DNA from 3 places in the Pseudovibrio sp. Ad26 genome. Region 2 is predicted to be linked to each of the others. Evidence: riboswitches for the same ligand, from Rfam matches in the RefSeq annotation. Region 2 holds a riboswitch; each other region holds the start of a gene.

Region 1 (2,195 bases), on a different contig from region 2:
AACTCTTCCACCGGGCTTTCATGGTCCAGCGCATCATCCGCTGCCCGCTGCGCAGCAACAGCCTCTTCATCGCAGGCCACTTTGCCAGCAGCAACAGCCGGTGCGTCTACCACGGTCACCACACTGTCAACGGTCACGCGCGGCTTGACAGAAGGCCAGTTGAACGCACGCACCAACGGCTGTGGCAGGGCAAGGCCAGAGGTTTCAATCACAACAACATCCGGCACCTGCTCGCGCTCCAGAAGCATCTCCATGGTTGGCAGAAAATCATCAGCTACTGTGCAACAAATGCAGCCGTTGGCCAGCTCCACCACTTCATCAGCAGAACAGTCCGGGTCAGCACAGCCATTGACCAATGAGCCATCAAAGCCCATCTCACCGAATTCATTGACGATCAGCGCAATGCGCTTGTTCTGTGCCTTCATCAGCAGGTTACGCACCAGCGTTGTTTTTCCGGCACCCAGAAAACCAGTGATAATGACAGCAGGGATTTTTTTAGAAGGCGCAGCAAAAGAAACAGTCATAGGGAAATCTCCGGAAAAACAGCAGGCTTCAGCTGCAAAGGCTGTCCAGCAGCCACAAACATCACAAAATGGCAGAGGTCGGCGATACGCTGGTTCAGGCGTCCAGCTTCATCTCGAAAGGCGCGGGCCATGGCGTTTTCAGGCACAATGCCCATGCCCACTTCATTGCCAACAAACACAACGGGGCATGGCAAAGAGCTAAGAACTGCCTGAAGCCGCTCCAGCTCCACGGTCCAGTCCCGCTCCGCATGCATAAGGTTGGAAAGCCAAAGTGTCAGGCAATCAACGAGGATCGCACGATCGCTGCTGGCATGCGTTTTCAGCACGCGCACAAGCTCCAACGGCTCCTCAACAGTGTCCCAAAGGTCGCCACGCTGCACCTTATGATGCACGATGCGTTCCTCCATTTCACCGTCAAAGGCCTGGCCTGTCGCAATATAAGTCGGGCGTCGCCCGCTGCTTATGACCAGCTTTTCCGCATATGCGCTTTTCCCGGAACGAGCACCGCCCGTAACCAAGCAATGGCGAACACGAAGGTCGCCTCTCTGTTCAGCCATCTTTGTTAGCTGGCCAGCAAGCATATAGAAGCCGGGGCTTCACCTGGGGAATATGAAAGTCGAGCAACTGTCTCGCACGGAGACAGAAAAACATGTGTCATGAGCACCTCTCGCCGTCCACCCGACAGCAGTCCTATGTCAAATCATATCTCCAGCCGGTCTCCTGGCTTGCGGCTCAACCGACCATAGCCCCTTCCCAGCCCTTAAAAGGCCAGTGGGATTTTCGCTAAGGTCTCACCGCTCACAGTTGCGGGGGCAGCTGCGGCTTGTCTCCATAAAATATGGAACCGCATTCCCGTTTAATCTTGTCATTCCAAAGCCTGAGCCGGAACAAAAAGAAACTGGAGTTCTGGCCTTCAATGTGCGGCGCAATCAGCTCTCCTGTCAATTGTCTTTGTGAGGATTCCAACATCACCAGAAAATCAAACCCGCAAAATCCGCGGTTTTTGGAGATTTCTGGCTAACCCCCTTGGATATCTCAATAAAAAAATAGAGAAACTGTCCACAAATCGAAAAATACGCAAAAAACGACTTGGCAAACACAACATGCCTCTGTAAAAGCCTCCTCACGCAAACGGCGAGGCAAACTCGCAAGGGTGTCATGATCCCCGGTAGCTCAGTGGTAGAGCAAGCGGCTGTTAACCGCTTGGTCGCTGGTTCGAATCCGGCCCGGGGAGCCATTCTTTTTCGTTTGCAGCCATACGGCAAGATCATCGTGATCCCCGGTAGCTCAGTGGTAGAGCAAGCGGCTGTTAACCGCTTGGTCGCTGGTTCGAATCCGGCCCGGGGAGCCACTTCTTTTATCGATCGCCGCCAATGGCAACATAGTATGATCCCCGGTAGCTCAGTGGTAGAGCAAGCGGCTGTTAACCGCTTGGTCGCTGGTTCGAATCCGGCCCGGGGAGCCATATTTTTCTCTTTATCCTCCCCTTCTACTTAAACACCTCTTCTCTTCACAAAACACGTGCGTGCGCGTCTATCCAGAAAACAAGAAAAATGATGGGTAGAAAACCATGTTCACGCGAAGCGAAGGCGCAGCACTATCAAGTGCCGCTGGCCGAAGACATAAAGTCCATTTGGGTAGAACTCTCTTCCGCACAAAAGCGGAGGCGTT
Region 2 (2,195 bases):
TGGCGAACAGGTTTTCGACCTTATGCCGTTTTCTGTAAGTTCTGGTGGAATACGGGACTTTCTTTTTGCGGGTTTTGCGTGACGGAATGCAGGCTTCAATATTCTGATCTGTCACGGTTTTTCTGACCTTGTTGCTGTCATAGCCCCGATCTGCAATCACGACCCTGGCAGCAGGCAGATCCGGCAATAGCACCTCAGCTCCCTTATAATCACTGGTTTGCCCAGCTGTCAGATGAAGCCGGATCGGACGGCCTGCGCCATCACCAACAGCGTGCAGCTTTGTGTTCATTCCCCCTTTTGTACGCCCGATCAGGCGCGGGCCACAGCCCCCTTTTTGAGACTTGAAGCAGTGCGGTGAGCTTTAAGGTGTGTTGCATCGATCATCAAGACATCAGCCTCAGGGCCTGTAGGTCTGGCCAGTTCCTCAAAGATCTTTTCAAAAAGACCTTTGTGCGACCAACGCACAAACCGGTTATATAAGGTCTTGTGCGGGCCATATTCCTGGGGTGCATCCCGCCAGCGTAATCCATTGCGAATAATAAAGATAATACCACTTAACACACGTCGATCATCAACCCGTGGCCGGCCATGTGATTTAGGAAAGAAGGGGCACAGGCGCTCCATCTGAGGTTCAGTTAGCCAGAATAAATCACTCACATCAAAGCTCCGGTTTGGCTGAAGTGAATCAGACAAAACACCAAAAATCAATGGGTCCTGAGCCTAAGCATCCCTAGCAGGTGCGGCCTTAAGTGGTCGCACCGCAAGATATGGTGATGTGCTCTCTCCAGCAAATTCTGTGAGTTTAGCTGGCAATTGGTCGAATTTTATCAAGTTCCTCGCTCAGCCAGTTGACGGAAGCCCCTGAAATCTGATCAATAGCCGGGCATTTGGTATTTTTGTCGATCAGATGAAAATGAAAAGGGAACACGGTCCATTTGGAAAAGCCGTGGCTGCCCCCGCAACTGTAAGCGTAGAGTTGTTGCTCACACATGCCACTGATGCAGCTGTTTAAAGCGGTGTTGGGAAGGCGGAGCAACAATAAGGACGCGCAAGCCAGGAGACCTGCCAGATGCAGTCACTCACCCACGGTACGGGGCGTGCTAAGGGGCGGTATTCCGTTCAGGTGACATTCACAGTGCGTCTGAGTGGTGATGAATCTGACTTTGTTTCAACGGGTTAGAACCAAGTTTCTTCAAAGACGCACAATGCAATCAACAGCATGGCCTCCAACATGGATGCTGTGAATGATGGACCAAACTCGTGCGTAACACATCTTGGATCGCAGCTACTCTAAAGTCCAGCGTAGCCCTCTCAGCACTCTTCAGTTCAACTCTTATCTCATCCGCAAACGAGACAGAGCTCGATGACATCATCGTCATCGCCAACAGAACGGAAACCGAAGCCGGTAAAGTCGGCTCCACAACACATGTCGTGACCGAAGAAGACCTAAAGAACGACGGCGCTACGTTTGTCTCCGAATACCTGACAAAACTCCCGGGAATTTCATTTTCGCAAAATGGTGGCGCGGGAAAAACAAGCTCTCTACGCATTCGAGGTATGAGTGGTTATTACACAAAGATTTTGTTGGATGGTGTCGATATTGCTGACCCGTCTGGTACGCAAGTTGAAGCTCGCCTTGAGCATGTCTTACTTAATGATGTTGAACGTATCGAGATCCTAAAAGGCTCGCATAGTGCATTATATGGCGGCCAAGCGGTTGGAGGTGTTATCAATATCATCACCAAACGCGCTGCGCCGGGCACCGTGAAGCATAATGTCGCCATTGAGGGTGGCAGCTATGGAACTGTCAACGCGTCCTATGGATTTCAAGCGGCGACTGAAACAGCAGATATCGCAGTGAACGTGCAGCGCTACCATACCGATGGATTTAGTGCGCAAACCCCAAAAAGTGACACAGCAGATGAAGATGGTTATGAGAACCTGACCTTTTCTGCAAAAGGTTCAGTCGATGTCACAGAGGCTCTGAACCTATATTTTGTTGCTCGAGGCACGGATGGTCACAGCGAGTTTGATGGATTTAATAACCCTGATGCACGTAATGAGCAGGACTACCGTCAGTATATAGGCAAGTTGGGTGCAAATTTTGCGTGGTTGGATGATAGGATGTCAACTGACGCCTCATTCCAGATAGTCGATACAACACGCAAGTATTACGGTGACAATCCAGGAACTTA
Region 3 (2,195 bases), on a different contig from region 2:
TTTTCATCACTACGTGCCAGCGCCAGCGCCACCATAACGACGCGGTCTTCATAGCGCTCCAGATAACGTTTGCCATCAAACGTCTTCAACGCATAACTAGTGTAGAATTTGAACGCTCCAAGGAAAGTCGGAAAACGGAACTTCCGCTCATACGTAGCCACAAAAATGGCTTTCACAAACGCCGGGTCGTATTGCTCCAGAACTTCCGCTTCATAGTAATTCTCGCGCACCAAGTAGGTGAGTTTTTCCTCCAAAGAGTGAAAGAAAACGGTGTTCTGGTTCACATGTTCCAAAAAGTATTGACGTGCAGACTGACGGTCAGCCTCAAACTGGATTTTGCCTTCTACATCATAGAGGTTCAGCATGGCGTTCAGTGCATGGTAATCAAGTCCCTGCGGACTATTCACCGATTGCTCTAATGTTGTTGCTTCCAAAATAAATCTAGCCCCTGACGAACCCGCGCAATGTCTGTTTCCGTGCCTGCAAGTTCAAACTTGTAAAGGCATGGGCAACTGCATTTCGCGGCAATAATTGTCCCTGCATGAGCGAAAAACGCCCCAAAATTGCGATTGCCCGAGGCGATGACGCCTCGCAGCAAATTTCGATTGGCCGCATCATTCAAGAAACGGATCACCTGTTTGTGCACCGCCCCTCGCCCCTCACCATCCGCATATGTTGGTGTGATGAGCACAAAGGGATCCGCCATCTGCAACATAGGTTCAGACGTGCGATACGGTATGCGCTCAGCCGGGTGGCCGAGGCATTCAACAAAGCGATGTGTGTTTCCAGATGGGCTTGAGAAATAGACGAGCCCGCTCAACGTATCAGGCGAGCGCGCTTATCTTGTCTGGGCGAAAACCCGCCCAATGTTGGTCACCTGTGACAACAACAGGTACCTGGCGGTATCCAAGTTCTTGCACAGCAGCAAAAGCATCTGTGTCCTGAGAAAGGTCAATCACGTCGTAGGAGATTCCAGCGCTGTCCAGCGCACGAGTGGTTGCGGTGCACTGCACACAGGCAGGCTTGGAATATACGGTAATGCTCATGCTTTAGTCCCCGTAGCATAGGAGAAGAGGCTGGGGATGAGAGACAGGGACCCACGCATAAGGCAGACCTGCTCACAACCCGCTCAGGCCCTCCGCCTGTGGTTGTTAAAAGTCTCTTGGCAGGTCTCCTGACTACACAGCTCCAACACAGGCCTTCTACCTTCCCGAAGAACATCTCCAGTGGTATGAGCGAACGCCTGCTCGCTGCTTACAGTTGCGGGGGCAGTGCCGGATTTTCACCAGCTTCCCTCTTAGCTTGCGAGTCATCTCGCAAGAACCAAGAACGCCTCATATAGTGCATTTACGTAAGTGTGGGTCAACATATGGATGACTTTACACAATTTAATGCTGTGGAGTTTGGAAGCAGTATCTATACCTCACCCCAGTTTTGAGGGGCCTATCCTATACTTTTAACGGAGTTTTTGAGTTGGCGCCGTGCTTCGCAAATCGCCATTTAATACAACGATCATAGTTTCTTACCCTCGTTACCTGATGCTGTTTGCTGCAACCAGTTTCAAATTCGTATTACACACGCGCTCTTTCACTTAAAGAACACCAATAGCGAGCGCAATTGTCTGATAATCAACCAACAATATAACTTGACTATTATACTCATATTAAATCATATAATGGTTGCAATTTCCCCGTATACTCGTTTTAGTGAACGGCTCCGTTTCGTGACCAAATCCCAACAGCATGTAAAAATACATACAAAAAATTACGAGGGGCTGGTCCGCTATGCTGCATCCATAACCAAAGACTGGGCGCTCAGTGAGGACATTGTTCAGGATGCCTTCCTACGGATTGGCTCCAAATCACCCAACGCACCAGACAGCTACCTTCGTCGTATCGTTCACAATCTTTGCATCGACCAATTGCGCAAGCAACAACGGGAACTTCAGAGATTTGATCATGAAACTCCAATTACATCCTATTCGGAACAAAAGCCAACTCAGGAGAGTGCGTTAGCCGGCAAACAGGAGCTTAAACTGGTCATAAAAGCGCTTGCCGAATTACCACAAATAACACGCAAAGTCGTTGAATTGCACCGTCTGGAGGGGCTTAAGCTAAGAGAAATTGCTAGCCGTTTAAACCTTTCTGTGACGCAAACCCATGAGCACTTGCATACTGGTATTAAGCACTGCATGA

What was found. Region 2 has a riboswitch for cobalamin ahead of PsAD26_RS13875 (TonB-dependent receptor). Riboswitches for the same ligand answer to the same signal wherever they lie in the genome.
Region 1: another riboswitch for cobalamin. It lies ahead of cobU (bifunctional adenosylcobinamide kinase/adenosylcobinamide-phosphate guanylyltransferase); the one in region 2 lies ahead of PsAD26_RS13875 (TonB-dependent receptor).
Region 3: another riboswitch for cobalamin. It lies ahead of nrdH (glutaredoxin-like protein NrdH); the one in region 2 lies ahead of PsAD26_RS13875 (TonB-dependent receptor).

The regions. Positions count from the first base shown of each region.
Region 1 is NZ_LMCE01000088.1:210,006-212,200, forward strand. It holds gene cobW (cobalamin biosynthesis protein CobW) at 1-524, opposite strand, end outside; gene cobU (bifunctional adenosylcobinamide kinase/adenosylcobinamide-phosphate guanylyltransferase) at 521-1,081, opposite strand; cobalamin riboswitch at 1,217-1,426, opposite strand; tRNA gene PsAD26_RS18130 (tRNA-Asn) at 1,687-1,761, shown strand; tRNA gene PsAD26_RS18135 (tRNA-Asn) at 1,801-1,875, shown strand; tRNA gene PsAD26_RS18140 (tRNA-Asn) at 1,915-1,989, shown strand.
Region 2 is NZ_LMCE01000058.1:249,780-251,974, forward strand. It holds one part of gene PsAD26_RS28850 (IS5 family transposase) at 1-330, opposite strand, end outside; one part of gene PsAD26_RS28850 (IS5 family transposase) at 330-657, opposite strand; cobalamin riboswitch at 872-1,085, shown strand; gene PsAD26_RS13875 (TonB-dependent receptor) at 1,261-2,195, shown strand, end outside.
Region 3 is NZ_LMCE01000109.1:5,564-7,758, forward strand. It holds gene nrdE (class 1b ribonucleoside-diphosphate reductase subunit alpha) at 1-434, opposite strand, end outside; gene nrdI (class Ib ribonucleoside-diphosphate reductase assembly flavoprotein NrdI) at 416-820, opposite strand; gene nrdH (glutaredoxin-like protein NrdH) at 825-1,046, opposite strand; cobalamin riboswitch at 1,147-1,343, opposite strand; gene PsAD26_RS23000 (sigma-70 family RNA polymerase sigma factor) at 1,724-2,195, shown strand, end outside.